DNA from 4 places in the Serratia sp. HNCC26DJ244 genome. Region 1 is predicted to be linked to each of the others. Evidence: predicted binding sites of a transcription regulator. Region 1 holds the regulator's gene; each other region holds the start of a gene.
The links. Region 1 encodes LexA, which represses DNA repair genes until DNA is damaged. Its sites were predicted from a motif close to TNCTGTATGTACATACAGNA; they were not measured.
Positions count from the first base shown of each region.

Region 2: uvrB (excinuclease ABC subunit UvrB) is a predicted target of LexA. The motif match lies at 2,183-2,202, and genes of this name have one in related genera.
Region 3: rmuC (DNA recombination protein RmuC) is a predicted target of LexA. The motif match lies at 1,623-1,642, and genes of this name have one in related genera.
Region 4: dinB (DNA polymerase IV) is a predicted target of LexA. The motif match lies at 1,474-1,493, and genes of this name have one in related genera.

Region 1 is NZ_JBXUGO010000006.1:44,311-48,142, reverse strand. It holds gene zur (zinc uptake transcriptional repressor Zur) at 1-99, shown strand, start outside; gene dinF (MATE family efflux transporter DinF) at 141-1,490, opposite strand; gene lexA (transcriptional repressor LexA) at 1,599-2,207, opposite strand; gene AC2A06_RS06900 (diacylglycerol kinase) at 2,336-2,704, opposite strand; gene plsB (glycerol-3-phosphate 1-O-acyltransferase PlsB) at 2,807-3,832, shown strand, end outside.
Region 2 is NZ_JBXUGO010000019.1:54,540-58,371, forward strand. It holds gene bioF (8-amino-7-oxononanoate synthase) at 1-228, shown strand, start outside; gene bioC (malonyl-ACP O-methyltransferase BioC) at 212-979, shown strand; gene bioD (dethiobiotin synthase) at 972-1,652, shown strand; gene uvrB (excinuclease ABC subunit UvrB) at 2,272-3,832, shown strand, end outside.
Region 3 is NZ_JBXUGO010000017.1:83,060-86,891, forward strand. It holds gene AC2A06_RS13935 (OprD family outer membrane porin) at 170-1,498, shown strand; gene rmuC (DNA recombination protein RmuC) at 1,765-3,309, shown strand; gene ubiE (bifunctional demethylmenaquinone methyltransferase/2-methoxy-6-polyprenyl-1,4-benzoquinol methylase UbiE) at 3,387-3,832, shown strand, end outside.
Region 4 is NZ_JBXUGO010000001.1:21,990-25,821, forward strand. It holds gene nqrF (NADH:ubiquinone reductase (Na(+)-transporting) subunit F) at 1-76, shown strand, start outside; gene AC2A06_RS00110 (FAD:protein FMN transferase) at 100-1,116, shown strand; gene nqrM ((Na+)-NQR maturation NqrM) at 1,124-1,351, shown strand; gene dinB (DNA polymerase IV) at 1,508-2,566, shown strand; gene AC2A06_RS00125 (hypothetical protein) at 2,799-3,809, shown strand.

The DNA of each region.
Region 1 (3,832 bases):
GAAGCACATGGGTTATGCTCCGCCTGTGTTGAAATAGAAGCCTGTAACCACAAACACAGTTGCCAGCATGATCACAGCATAGTGATAAAGAAAAAATAGAGAGTTCACACTCCTTTCAAACCGCAGTAAAACAGGTGACCTTATTCACCCTTGGCAGGGAGTGAAAACCAGGTACCACGCACCTGATGACGGTGCCATATCCACCCCAGCGCAACACCACGTAATGCCAGGAATACAGCCAAAGCCAGCCATAGCGCATGATTACCTAATAGTGGCAGTGTAAATAAAGTCAGCCCATAACCCGCTGCTGCCACCACCATGCTGTTGCGCATTTCAGTGCCACGGGTGGCACCAATAAACATACCATCCAGTAAATAACACCAGACTCCCACCACAGGCAGCACGACTTGCCAGAGAAGATAGTGACCGGCCAAGGTACGCAACAGCGGTAATGAGGTTAAAGCCGCGACAATATAAGGCCCGGTAAACAGATAAACCGTGGCAAAGCCCAGTGCCAGCATACCTGCCTGGCGACAAGCGGCATACCATATCGCATGCAATTGACGGTCGTCCCTTGCGCCATAGGCGTAACCGGAATGGACCTCAACGGCATAAGCAAAGCCATCCAAAGCATAGGCGGTAAATGTTAACAAACTCATCAATATCGCATTGACGGCCACCACATCACTCCCCATGCGCGCCGCAAAAATCGTTAACGAAGAGAAACACAATTGCAGCAGGAGTGAGCGCAGCATGATATCGCGGTTAAGTGCCAACAAGCGACGTAAGTTACCGCGCCAGGCATGCCGCAACATCGCTAATGAGATGCCACGTGAACATAATACCCGCCAAGCAAGCCATAACCCCAACAGCAGTGTGGCATACTCCGCCAGCACCGTTGCCGTGGCAGCCCCCGAGACACCCCAACCCAAGCCGATCACCAGCACGATATCCAACACGATATTCAGCAGATTACCCGCTATCAGCATCACCACCGGCGCACGCACATATTGAACACCGAGCAACCAGCCGAGCAATACCATATTCGCCAGTGCTGCCGGGGCACTCAGCCAGCGGATCTCCAGAAACCGTCTAGCCTGTACTAATACCGCTTGATCACCACCGACAATATGTAATGCCAGCGAGATCAGTGGGCCACGGAGTAACACTATGGTTAAGCCAATCAACAGCGCTAACAGCAACGGCTGCATAAAAGTACGCGCCAAGCGCTGTGGGTCCCCTGCCCCTAACGCCTGCGCCGTTAACCCGGTGGTACTCATGCGCAAAAATAGTAACAACATAAACAGGAAATTGGTCGCCATTGCACCAACCGCTACCCCACCAAGATAAATTGCGCTATCAAGATGGCCGATAACCGCTGTATCCACCAAACCAAGCAGAGGAACCGTGATATTGGAAAAGATCATTGGCAATGCCAGACGCCACAGTATTTTGTCAGCAGGGCTGGTGAAGGTAGCGAGTAAACGCATTGCGATCTATTCCGACGGCAGAAGTAGAGTTGTTGACATGGACAGAATATCGCCCCGCTATTGAGGCGATATACCTATTTGATTAGATAACATGACAAAAAAGAGGTGTCAGAGCCAGTCACCGTTGCGGATCACGCCCACCGCCAAGCCTTCAATCGTGAAATTCTGATGCTTCAAATCCACCACTATTGGCTGAAACTCACTGTTTTCTGGCAATAACTCAACAATATTACCCTGTTTCTTCAGGCGCTTTACTGTCACTTCATCTTCAATACGAGCCACCACCACCTGGCCGTTACGCACATCCTGAGTTTTATGCACCGCCAGCAGATCGCCATCCAAAATACCGATATCGCGCATAGACATCCCACTGACGCGCAACAGGAAATCCGCACTAGGGTGAAATAAGCCCGGGTCAACTTTATAGTGCCCTTCAATATGTTGCTGAGCTAACAAGGGTTCGCCCGCCGCCACCCGGCCAACCAAGGGTAACCCTTCTTCCTCTTCCATCAGCAAGCGGATACCGCGAGAAGCCCCGGAAACCACTTCAATAACACCTTTGCGGGCCAGAGCTTTCAGGTGCTCTTCTGCCGCATTTGGTGAGCGAAACCCCAGGCGCATTGCGATCTCGGCACGTGTTGGTGGCATGCCCGTTTGTGAAATATGATCGCGAATCAGATCATAGACCTCTTGCTGTCTGGTAGTTAGTGCTTTCATTCCGCCCCCTGTTTGTTTATACAGTCATGCTGTGAGTATATACAGGTAAACCAGGATTGGGAATCAATTCATAAATAAAAATCAGGGATTAGCGAGATTGATCGCACCCCATGACATCGGTTTACTCGTCAGGCAAAGTGATCCCAGAGCACCGAGATCCAGACAAACAGCGCCAACATAATCGTCAGAAAGACCGCGGCTGAAGCCATGTCTTTCGATCGCCCGGAAAGCTCATGATATTCAGTTCCCACCCGATCAACGATCGCTTCAATCGCACTGTTGATAATTTCAATAATCACCACCAGCACCAGGGAGCCGATCAATAAAATGCGCGCTATCGCCCCCACATCAAGCCATATCGCCAGTACGATAGCCACCACGGCCACCACCAGTTCCTGGCGGAAAGCAGCCTCATTGCGCCAGGCTGCAATTAATCCTTTATATGAATAGCCAACAGCTTTAATAATACGTGTCATGCCAGTAATTTGATTTGCCATGTTTCATCTCACAAGGTAGGTCATCGTTTCAATACCACAGACCTGTTACACGGTTTCTGGTATGCTTTCAGCGCAATTGCTAACAAGAGGCTTCAGGTCGTTATGTCAGGTTGGCGTAAAATTTATTATAACCTATTGAATTTACCACTTAAATTTTTGGTAAAAAGTAAAATCATCCCTTCAGACCCCATTTCGGAGTTAGGGTTGGATCCGTCTAGGCCGATTTTGTATGTTTTGCCTTATAATTCCAAGGCAGATTTACTCACTCTGCGTACCCAATGTCTGGCGCAGGATCTGCCCGACCCCCTTGAGCCACTTGAAATCGATGGCTCCGTGTTGCCCAGCCATGTGTTTATCCATGAAGGGCCACGCGTCTTTCGCTACTACACACCGAAAGAAGAGTCGGTAAAACTGTTCCATGATTATCTGGATCTTCACCGCAGTAATCCAGATCTTGATATCCAAATGTTACCGGTGTCAGTGATGTTTGGTCGTTCCCCTGGGCGTGAAGGGCAGGGAGCCCCCCACCTGCGCCTGCTAAACGGTGTGCAAAAATTCTTCGCCATACTCTGGTTGGGCCGCGATAGCTTTGTCCGCTTCTCCAACACCGTTTCTTTACGCCGTATGGCAACCGAACATGGTACAGATAAAACCATTGCACAAAAACTGGCGCGCGTAGCGCGGATGCATTTCTCTCGCCAACTCCTGGCCGCCGTTGGGCCTAGTCTGCCTGTTCGTCAGGATCTGTTCAATAAGCTGCTGGCCTCCAAGGCCATTGAGAAAGCAGTAGAAGATGAAGCTCGCAGCAAGAAGATCTCTTACGAAAAAGCCCAACAGAACGCTATTTCCTTAATGGAAGAGATCGCGGCTAATTTCTCTTATGAAGCGGTACGTCTCTCTGATCGCGTCCTGAGTTGGACCTGGAACCGCCTCTATCAGGGTATTAATGTCACTAAGGCCGAACGAGTTAGGCAATTGGCACAAGATGGTCATGAGATAGTCTATGTACCCTGCCACCGCAGCCATATGGATTACCTCTTGCTTTCCTATGTGCTCTACCACCAAGGGCTGGTTCCCCCGCATATCGCCGCAGGGATTAACCTCAATTTCTGGCCTGCCGGGCCGATT
Region 2 (3,832 bases), on a different contig from region 1:
CTGAAGTTAACGGACTCAGACACCGCAATTCAACCGTTAGTGGTGGGGGATAACCAGCAAACGCTGGTGTTGGCCCAACGTCTGCGTGAGCAGGGGCTTTGGGTTAGCGCCATCCGTCCGCCAACAGTGCCACCGGGTAGCGCGCGCTTGCGCATTACACTGACTGCGGCGCACCAAACAGAAGATATTGAACGTTTGCTAGAGGTGTTACATGACATCTGTGTTTGAGGGGGTGAATAAACAGGCGGTGGCTGCGGCCTTCAGCCGGGCAGCAAAAAGTTATGATGTGGCGGCCGTGTTACAACGGGAGGTAGGAGAACGCTTAGTCGCGATGGCGGCTCATCACCCTGGCCAATCGGTATTGGATGCTGGCTGTGGCACCGGTTATTTCAGCCGTCGTTGGCGCAATTTGGGTAAGCAGGTGACTGCGCTGGATCTGGCGCCGGGTATGTTGGCTTTTGCTCGCCAGCAGCAGGTGGCTGATCACTACTTACTGGGGGATATCGAGAATGTCCCGCTGCCAGATGCCTCCGTGGATATCTGTTTTAGCAGTCTGGTGGTGCAGTGGTGCAGCTCTCTGCCTCAGGTGTTGGCGGAACTGTACCGGGTGACGCGGCCGGGTGGGGTGATTTTATTCGCTACCTTGGCACAGGGCACATTACATGAATTGGCGGCTGCCTGGCAGCAGGTAGATGGTGAACGCCATGTGAATGATTTCCTGCCTGTCGCACAGATTAGTGCTGCTTGTCAGCACTATCGTCATGAGCTGCAACCTGCCTGGCAAACCCTGCATTACCCTGATGTTATGACACTGATGCGCTCATTGAAGGGGATTGGTGCCACCCATTTACATCAGGGCCGTGATAGCGGGTTGCTTTCTCGCCAGCGTTTAGCGGCATTGCAAGCGGCTTACTCCTGCCAACAGGGGCAGTACCCTCTCAGTTATCATCTGGTTTATGGAGTTATTTATCGTGATTAAACGTTGGTTTGTGACGGGAACGGATACGGAAGTGGGGAAAACGGTCGCCAGCAGTGCACTGTTACAGGCGGCTCAGGCGGCAGGGTTTTGCTGTGCTGGTTATAAGCCAGTGGCTTCAGGCAGTGAAATGACCGCTGAGGGGTGGCGTAATAGTGATGCATTGGCTCTGCAGAGAAACAGCAGTATGGTGCTGGATTATACCGATGTGAATCCATACACCTTTGCTGAGCCAACCTCACCCCATATTGCCAGCCAACATGAAGGGATCCCCATCTCTCTGGCTCGACTTTCTAGTGGTTTACGTCACCTTGAACAACAGGCCGAGTGGTTGCTGGTGGAAGGGGCCGGGGGATGGTTTACCCCACTTTGCGAACGCTATACGCTTGCCGATTGGGTGCGCCAGGAACGCTTGCCGGTGATTCTGGTGGTTGGGATCAAACTGGGTTGTATCAACCATGCAGTGCTTACCGCTCAGGCCGTTCAGCAAGCGGGGTTGCCCTTGGCAGGTTGGATAGCCAATCAGGTCATTAAACCGGGAAAACGCCATCAGGAGTATCTTGCGACGCTTTGCCGTATGTTGCCAGCCCCGTTGTTGGGGGAAATTCCCCATTTACCGCAGATTGAGCAACAGCCACTAGCGCAATATCTTGACTTGACGCAGCTTGCCAAGTGAGTCAGTGATCGTTTATTCGATGTACTGTAAACCCCTGTCCGCTTAAGCTAAAAAGGGACTTTGTCAACAGTCCGAAATATCATTTTTTTGATGCATTTTTTTAGCATTAATTGTTATAAGCGATGCGAAATATTTGTGAAAAAGTAACTAAAAAAATGACTGCAATGCCACTGCAAACGGAAAAGTGTCCTTTGCCTAACTCCCGCCCCTTATGGGGTACTGCGAGTTATCCACTATTCCTGTGGATAACCATGTGCATTATAGCTAGAAAAGTAGGGTAAATAGAGCAGGGGCGCGGGTTTCAACAAGGTTGCCGTTATTCTCAGCTTTTAATTAAAAGTATTTAATATCAATAAATTAACTAAAATCAAGACACTTGTTGACGGAGGGGAGTGCCGCGAGTGATTTTACGCTGCCTTGTAGTAGAAATGTTAATTTATGATATGTTCTGGGGATAACATGACGATTGACAATCAGAAAGTTCCTACCTTGTCAGTGACTGGAATGCACTTAAAGATAAATGTGTTGGAGGCTGTTTTTATATCCAGTATTATGGGTAAGTGACAGCTGATTCCTGGCGGCATGTTGTGGCCTTGGCAAATTGAAAGATGAAGGGGATATGAGCAAACATTTCAAACTGCATTCAGAATTCAAACCAGCCGGTGATCAGCCGGAAGCGATCCGCAAGCTGGAAATGGGGCTGGAAGATGGCTTGGCACACCAGACGTTGCTGGGGGTAACCGGTTCGGGCAAAACGTTCACCATTGCCAATGTGATAGCGGACCTCAACCGTCCCACCATGGTGCTGGCACCGAACAAGACGCTGGCGGCGCAGCTCTATGGTGAGATGAAAGAGTTTTTCCCCGAGAATGCAGTGGAGTATTTTGTCTCCTACTACGACTACTATCAGCCGGAAGCTTACGTACCGAGTTCTGATACCTTTATCGAGAAGGATGCCTCGGTAAACGAACATATTGAGCAAATGCGCCTGTCGGCCACCAAAGCGCTGCTTGAGCGGCGTGACGTGGTGGTGGTGGCCTCGGTTTCTGCGATCTACGGCCTGGGGGATCCTGACCTTTATCTGAAGATGATGCTGCACCTCACCAAAGGGATGATCATCGATCAACGCTCGATTCTGCGGCGGCTGGCGGAATTGCAATATACCCGTAATGATCAGGCTTTCCAGCGAGCCACCTTCCGGGTGCGTGGGGAAGTGATTGATATATTCCCTGCGGAATCCGATGAGCTGGCGTTGCGGGTGGAGTTGTTCGATGACGAGGTCGAACGTCTGTCACTGTTTGACCCGCTCACCGGTCAGGTTGAACAAACCGTACCCCGTTTCACCATCTACCCCAAATCTCACTATGTTACCCCCCGGGAACGCATTGTGCAGGCCATGGAGGAGATCAAACTGGAATTAGCACAGCGGCGCAAGGTGTTGCTGGCGAATAACAAACTGCTGGAAGAGCAGCGTTTATCGCAACGTACCCAGTTTGATTTGGAGATGATGAACGAATTGGGCTATTGCTCGGGTATTGAAAACTATTCACGTTATCTCTCTGGGCGGGGAGAAGGAGATCCTCCTCCCACGCTGTTCGACTACCTACCCGCGGACGGTTTACTGGTGGTGGACGAATCTCACGTCACCATTCCGCAAATTGGCGGCATGTACAAAGGCGATCGCTCACGCAAAGAGACTTTGGTGGAATATGGTTTTCGTTTGCCTTCAGCACTGGATAACCGGCCACTTCGTTTCGAAGAGTTTGAAGCGCTGGCACCACAGACAATCTATGTTTCTGCGACCCCGGGTAAATATGAGCTGGAAAAATCCGGCGGTGACATTATCGATCAAGTGGTGCGCCCAACCGGGTTGCTCGATCCCGTGGTGGAAGTTCGCCCGGTTACGACTCAGGTTGACGATCTGCTTTCAGAAATTCGTCTGCGTGCTGCTGTCAATGAACGGGTGCTGGTCACCACACTCACCAAGCGGATGGCGGAAGATTTAACTGACTATCTTGAAGAGCATGGTGAGCGCGTACGTTACCTGCATTCGGATATTGATACAGTGGAACGTGTAGAAATTATTCGTGATTTGCGTTTGGGGGAGTTTGATGTGCTGGTGGGCATCAACCTGCTGAGGGAAGGGCTGGACATGCCCGAAGTGTCATTGGTGGCGATCC
Region 3 (3,832 bases), on a different contig from region 1:
AATGACTCCGATAGCGGCGGAGTTCAGGGTGAACTATTCATGCTCTAAATAATTCAAACCACTTGAATAATGACGAGCAGAACCAAAAAACGCCAACACCACCGCAGTTTGAATGAAAATGAGAGTCCCCCTCTGAAGGGGGAACGATACTATTTCAGTGGATGAAAAAATGAAGAAATATACTTTATGTTGTTCTATTGCTATATCACTATTATCAAATCATGTGCAGGCAAAAAATGAAAATGCCCTCACATCACCACTTTTTACTTCGCCATTTTTTACTGATAGTCAGGCGCAATTATCATTGAGAAATGAGTTTAGATATCTCAAGGAAGATGCCACCGACCAGAAGAAAGTCCATAGTGCTTGGGGGCAAGGTTTCGCACTGGGTTATCAATCCGGCTATTGGGCCGATATGATCGGTATCAATGTTGATTATTACGGCGCGGTAAAACTGGGGGCTAGCGATTATTTTGATTCCCGAGGGGTGTTATACAACAATGGCTCAGGTAATAACAAAGATAATGCGACGGGCTTTAGCAAATTTGGTCAGCGTTATATCAAGCTGAAAGGAGACGTCGTTGGTGTGGCGCTGAATGCTCAAGGGGGCTGGCAAACGCTACGTAACTATGGCGTTATCACTAACTCGACCCGGTTATCTCCTACCAGCTATCTGGGGTGGTCGGGTGGGATGGAAGGCGGCGGGTTCTCCTTGCGCGGGGCTTATGTGGAACGCACCATGGCGCGTAATTCCCCTGATAGTCTGCGGTTACAAACCAACGAGGGCCGCTATATCAATCATCTCGCCACTGGTGAATTGGGCTATAAGAGTCAACCGTTTAACGGTCAACTGGCTTATGGTGAGTCGCAGAATTATTTGCGCCGCCAGATCCTGAAAGTCGCCTTTAACCCGGTTGAGAAACTTAGCCTGGGTAGTCAGATTTATACCACTCAGGCGCTGGATGATTATAAATCTATGGCACTGAACCGGCGTAATTTCGACAATAATGCCAACCACTATGCCTTTGATGCTAAATGGCAGGAGCCACTTTGGAGTCTTAAGCTGGGTGTTTCTCACACCCGTGCACCTAAAGGTGGGGGGGAGCTTGGGTCTTATCCGCGACATATGACCAGGGACTCACGAGGAAACTTTACCTCCATGGCTTATTCTGGTGAAGACTATATGCGAGATGGTGAAACTATGCTGGCAGCCTGGGCTGAGTACCGAATCACCCCGGAGTTGACGGCGGGTTTGACGGGTAACGCCGCTCAGTTCAGCTACCAAGGCGTTGCGGTGCGCACCGGGGAAATCAACGTCTTTGGTCGCTGGGATCCTTCTCATCCCACGCTGAAGAACTTGACGGTGTTTGCGATGGTGGGGCCGGGGTGGTCCTATAAAAATCGCAGTAAAACACCGGTGATATCCGATGGTCAGTATCAGACATCCCACTCACTAGGGGCGCAATTTATCGCCGAGTATCGTTTCAAACTGTTCTAACCCATCTTAATTAGCGCGGTGACTGAGCAGGTTACCGCGCGCTCCTCTAAGCAGGTGTCCGCAACTCATTCAATAACCGTCAATAATACCCTCACTTGCGTGGGGACGAGGATTAATGAAAACTGACTGGACATCCATACAGTCTCCCTTTAACGTGGCGGGTAATCAGTGCGAAGGCGCTATACCTTGGTTTATTTAAGTTATAGCCAGGTGCTTTCGCCGCTTGAATGAATCTGGGTATCACCCGCGATATAAAAGGGGGCAAGTTGGAAATCACGTTGGTTTACGCTATGGGTGGCGTTGTTTTTGGCCTACTGATCGGGGGGGTGATCGCGAGTTGGCGTGGGCAACAGCAGCGAGCGTTGCATGAAACTGATAGGCGATTGTTGGAGCAATCCTTGCAGCAAGCGCAGCTTGAAACCACCTCTAGCCAAGAGACAGTGCGGCGCTATGAACAGCAATTACGGCAAAATGATCTGGAACTGCGTGCACTACATAGCCAATTGGCCGCCGGGCAGGAAAGGTTGCAGCACCTCAATCACTGGCGTAATCAATGTGAACAATTAGATCAGGCGTTGCGCGCCCAACGTGAAATCAATAGTACACAAGAGGCGAAACTGCGTGAAGCGACGGTTCGTTGGGAAGAGACACGTATTGCTGCAGAAGAGAAACAGCGGTTATTAATCAGCAGTGAACAGCGGTTGACGACGCAATTTGAAAACCTGGCCAATCGTATCTTTGAAAGCAGTGGTCGTAAGGTCGATGAACAAAACCGGCAAAGTCTGGATCGTCTGCTGTTACCGTTACGCGAACAGTTGGATGGTTTTCGCCGCCAGGTACAAGATAGTTTCGGCCAGGAAGCTCGCGAGCGTCATACATTGACCCATGAAATACGTAATCTACAGCAATTGAATGCGCAGATGGCGCGTGAAGCGATCAACCTGACCAAGGCACTGAAGGGGGATAACAAAATTCAGGGTAACTGGGGGGAAGTGGTCTTGGGCCGGGTGCTGGAAGCCTCCGGATTGCGTGAAGGGCATGAGTATCAAACTCAGGTCAATGTGCGCTTGGATCACCAAAGCCGTCTGCAGCCCGACGTCATTGTGCGTTTGCCGCAAGGTAAAGATGTGGTGATTGATGCCAAGATGTCACTGGTGGCTTATGAGCGGTACTTCAATAGCGATGATGATAGCGAACGGGAAGTCGCATTGAGCGAACATATTGCTTCTCTGCGCGGGCATATTCGTCAATTGGGGCACAAGGACTACCAGCAACTACCTGGCTTGCGCTCACTGGATTATGTGCTGATGTTTATCCCATTGGAGCCCGCATTCCTGTTGGCTATTGATCGTGAACCGGAATTGATTAGCGAAGCCTTGAAGCACAATATTATGTTGGTTAGCCCAACCACGTTGCTGGTGGCATTGCGAACCATTACCAACCTGTGGCGTTATGAACACCAAAGCCAGAATGCCCAGCGTATCGCCGATCGCGCAGCTCGGTTGTACGACAAGATGCGTCTGTTTGTTGATGATATGTCGGCGCTGGGGCAAAGCCTGGATAAAGCGCAAAGTAGTTATCATCAGGCGATGAATAAACTGAGTTCGGGGCGTGGTAATCTTATCGGCCAGATAGAGAGCTTCCGAGCTCTGGGGGTGGAGGTCAAACGGCCCATTAACCCGCAATTGGCCCAACGGGCCCATGCCCAGTATGAGGATCCTCCCGCCGAGTCAGAAGAGAATATGGCTGAATTATCGGTGGTTAAAGAGGGTGAACACCGGGCAGAACAACCTGGCTCATCGGCAGGGTGATGCGGTGAGAAAGTGGGGTATTGCGTGGCTTTCTGGTACACTCTCGACACTAAATTGACGTAATAGCAGGCAAGACAATGGTAGATCAAACGCAGGAAACCACCGACTTTGGCTTTCATACTGTCGCCAGAGCTGAAAAACAGGCCATGGTGGCCAAGGTTTTTCATTCGGTAGCAGCAAAGTATGATGTGATGAACGACTTAATGTCGTTCGGTATCCACCGTGTCTGGAAGCGTTTTACCATTGATTGTAGCGGCGTACGCCGTGGTCAGCGGGTGTTGGATCTGGCCGGGGGCACCGGTGATCTGGCCGCTAAGTTTTCCCGCATGGTGGGGGAACAGGGGCAGGTGATTCTGGCTGATATCAACGACTCGATGCTTAAGATGGGGCGCGAAAAACTGCGTGACCAGGGTATCGTCGGTAATATCAGCTATGTACAGGCCAATGCGGAAGCACTCCCTTTCCCCGATAATTATTTCGACTGTATTACCATCTCTTTTGGCTTGCGTAATGTCACTGATAA
Region 4 (3,832 bases), on a different contig from region 1:
CGCAGCAGTGATCAAAATGCTGAAAGATCTCGGCGTTGAAGATGAAAACATCATGCTTGATGATTTTGGCGGTTAATTTTTGTAGTTGGTGACACCAGAATGAAATTTTTCATCACTTTAGCGGCGCTTGGCGCCGCATTTTTGTTAACAGCTTGCGGGCCAAAGCAAGAAAATCTCGATGGTAAAACCATGGGGACCTATTACTCAGTCCGCTATATTCCTGGTGATGGAACACCTTCTGCAGAAAAGTTACAACAAGGGATCGACCAACAGCTGGAGCTGGTGAACCAACAGATGTCGACCTACCGGCCAGATTCCGAGTTGAGCCGTTTTAACCGTAGCCGCGAAATCAACAAACCTTTCCCGGTCTCTGCTGCCACTGCCAAAGTGGTAGTGGAGGCATTGCGCCTTAACCATGTCACTGAAGGTGCCTTGGATGTGACGGTGGGGCCGTTGGTCAACCTCTGGGGTTTTGGCCCTGAGGGGCGTCCAGATAAAGTGCCAAGCGATGAACAGTTGGCGTTACGCCGTAGCTGGACAGGGAGCGAGCATCTTGCGGTAGAAGGCAATGCGCTGGTGAAGCGTATTCCGGAACTGTATGTTGATCTCTCTGCCATCGCCAAAGGTTATGGTGTCGATGTGGTAGCAGAGTATCTGCAATCACAACATGTTGAAAACTATATGGTGGATATTGGCGGGGAAGTTCGTACTCGTGGCCACAATGGTGAAAACAAGGCATGGCGTATCGCTATTGAGCGGCCAACCGCGGGTGTAGAGCAAACGGCACATTTAGTGATTGAGCCGGGCGAGATGGCGATCGCGACATCAGGTGATTACCGTAATTATTTCGAAAAAGACGGTATGCGCTATTCTCATACTATTGACCCGCTTACTGGCAAACCGATCAGCCATAATCTGGTTTCAGTTTCGGTACTCAGTCCATCATGCATGACAGCAGACGGACTTGCCACTGGGTTGAATGTACTGGGGCCAGAACGAGGATTAGCATTGGCGAATCTGTTGGGTATCCCGGTATTTATGATAGTCAAAACAGATAAAGGGTTTGAAGAACGCTACTCCGATGCCTTTAAGCCTTATCTGAAGTCAGGTTCGTGAGGCGATTATGCTGATGACATTCGCTGTATCCTTTGTGCTGTTCCTGTTGGTGGTTGGGGGCATGTCGTTGGGTTATGTTTTCCGGCGCCGCGCCTTGCAGGGCAGTTGTGGTGGCATAACGGCGTTGGGGATAGAAAAGGTCTGTGATTGCCCAGAGCCTTGTGATGCCCGTAAAAAACGGCTGGCAAAAGAAGCAAAACGACGTGAACAGTTGGAAAAACATCGGATCCTATAAAACACCGGATCCTGTAAAAAACCGGATCTTGTGAAATAAGAACTAAGGGTGCTGTTTACAGCACCCTTATTTTATTTCACCAGTCCAAGCGGTAAAACAAGGGGATTGAGCTTTTAATAACAAGCTGTATACTTATACAGTATTATTGGGGGCGTGATGCGTAAAATTATTCATGTTGATATGGATTGCTTCTTCGCGGCGGTAGAGATGCGCGATGACCCTAGCCTGCGCGAAATTCCGCTGGCGATTGGCGGCAGTGCGGATCGGCGTGGTGTGATTAGCACAGCTAACTACCCCGCGCGCCGTTATGGTGTGCATAGCGCCATGGCGACGGCAACGGCACTGAAGTTATGCCCGCATTTGAAATTACTACCGGGGCGGATGGCGGTTTACAAAGAAGTCTCTCTGCATATTCGCGATATCTTTTCACGTTATACGTCGTTGATTGAACCCCTTTCTCTGGACGAAGCCTATCTGGATGTGACTCATAGCACTCACCACCACGGTTCTGCCACGCTGATTGCTCAAGAGATCCGCCAGGCTATTGCCGATGAACTTGAACTAACCGCCTCTGCGGGTATTGCTCCGATCAAATTTCTGGCCAAGATCGCCTCTGAATTGAATAAACCTAATGGCCAATATGTGATTACCCCCGCGCAAGTCCCGGCATTCTTGCAACAATTACCCCTTAGTAAGATCCCTGGTGTAGGGAAGGTCACCGCAAAACGGTTGGAAGAAGTGGGCTTAATCACCTGTGCGGATGTGCAGGGATATGATCTGGCGGCTTTATTAAAACGTTTCGGTAAATTTGGCCGCGTGTTATGGGAACGCTGTCAGGGTATTGATGATCGCGAAATTTCGCCTGATCGCTTACGGAAATCACTCGGTGTTGAACGGACGTTAGCCGTAGATATTCATCACTGGGAAGAGTGTGAAGCCTTGATCAACGAGAAGCTTTACCCTGAGCTTGAAATGCGCTTACGCAAAGTGAAACCCGACCTACATATTGCCCGGCAGGGGGTGAAGCTGAAATTCCACGATTTTCAACAAACAACCCAAGAGCATGTTTGGCCAGTGTTGAACAAAGAGGATTTGCTTAACGTTGCTCATCAGGTATGGCAAAGCCGGCGGGAAGGGCGTGGTGTTCGGTTGGTTGGCTTGCATGTCACTCTGCTCGACCCTCAATTAGAGCGGCAGTTAGTGCTGACGTGGTAATCAAAACCAAGCAGTAAATCATCATTTTTAATCATTAATTTTCAATGTGTTTCGCTCCCTTGTGGTGTGATCATTTCGTGGGAGCTTATCCTGTCGAATTTTTGAGTCAGCGCATGAAAGCTTGTATAAGCTTATTGTCGTTGTTAAAACTAGAAAATAGTTAAAACCAGAAAATAGCTAAAACTAGAAAAATCTTGTCTAGGTAGATATTCAAAAAAGAGGGATAAAGTAAATGGTAATCAGCCAAAAAACGCCAGTAAAAAAATGGACGTGGGCAGACCTGCAAAGCAGTTATCGATTTTGGGGATTAGTTTTTTATTTTGTTGCTTTTGGTTTTAGTCAGTACTTTTTCAGTACTGCTGGCTTGCTCTTTATCAAAGCCAATTCAGACTTGTCCATGACTGATATTGGCACGGTCCATGCAACTCAACAGGCTGGTTTATTCTTTGGCGCAATCCTTGCCTGGGTTGCCAGTCGGATCAAGAATTATTATATGCTTTACCTATTCAGTGGGTTAGTTTTATTGGGTTTTTCTTTGTTCAGTTCTAATCCTGGAAATGTTGAAGTCTTGGTTATAGCAGAATTTTTAATAGGCTTAGGCATCGGGGCGATGTTGCTTATTATTCCGGCCTTTATTGCTGGGGCGATTGGCAGTGTCGAAGCCTTTGTTCTCGCATTTGGTATGCTGGTAACGCTAAAGTTTGGGTTCAATATAGTTATGATGCCAATTTCTACCTATCTCTATACTGCTTCGTTACTTGAAGATCCAGTCGTCTTTTTTACCCTGGTCTCTACTCCCATCATTGTAGGGACTCTGCTTCTTATACCCGTAAAATCCTGTTTGTTTTATGAGTCTCCACCGTTAAGAGAAACACCCCCTCAGCCAGCTAAGTATCGCTCCCCAGTAATAACGTTTTTTCTGTTCGTGGTGCCGTTTTATTATATTTTCTGGTTTGTGAAAATTCATGCGGAAATCAGGACCTTTACCCAATCACCTACGTTATTAACCCCTAAATGTGCTGGGTGGTCGATGTTTTTGCTACCCTTCTTTGTTGCTCCAATTATTGTCTCTAGGCTAAGTGATAATCAATGCACCATAATTGAAAGTAATGGGCAAGTGCCAAGGTATAAAACCTGGTTGGTTGTCCTGTTTGCTTTTCTGTTGTTACCACTCAGCGCGGCATTGATTCAAGCGCAGATGAATGAAATCAGCGGTAACTTGGGGCAAAAGTCGGCGCAGTAATAAAATGGAAATAGGCCCAGATT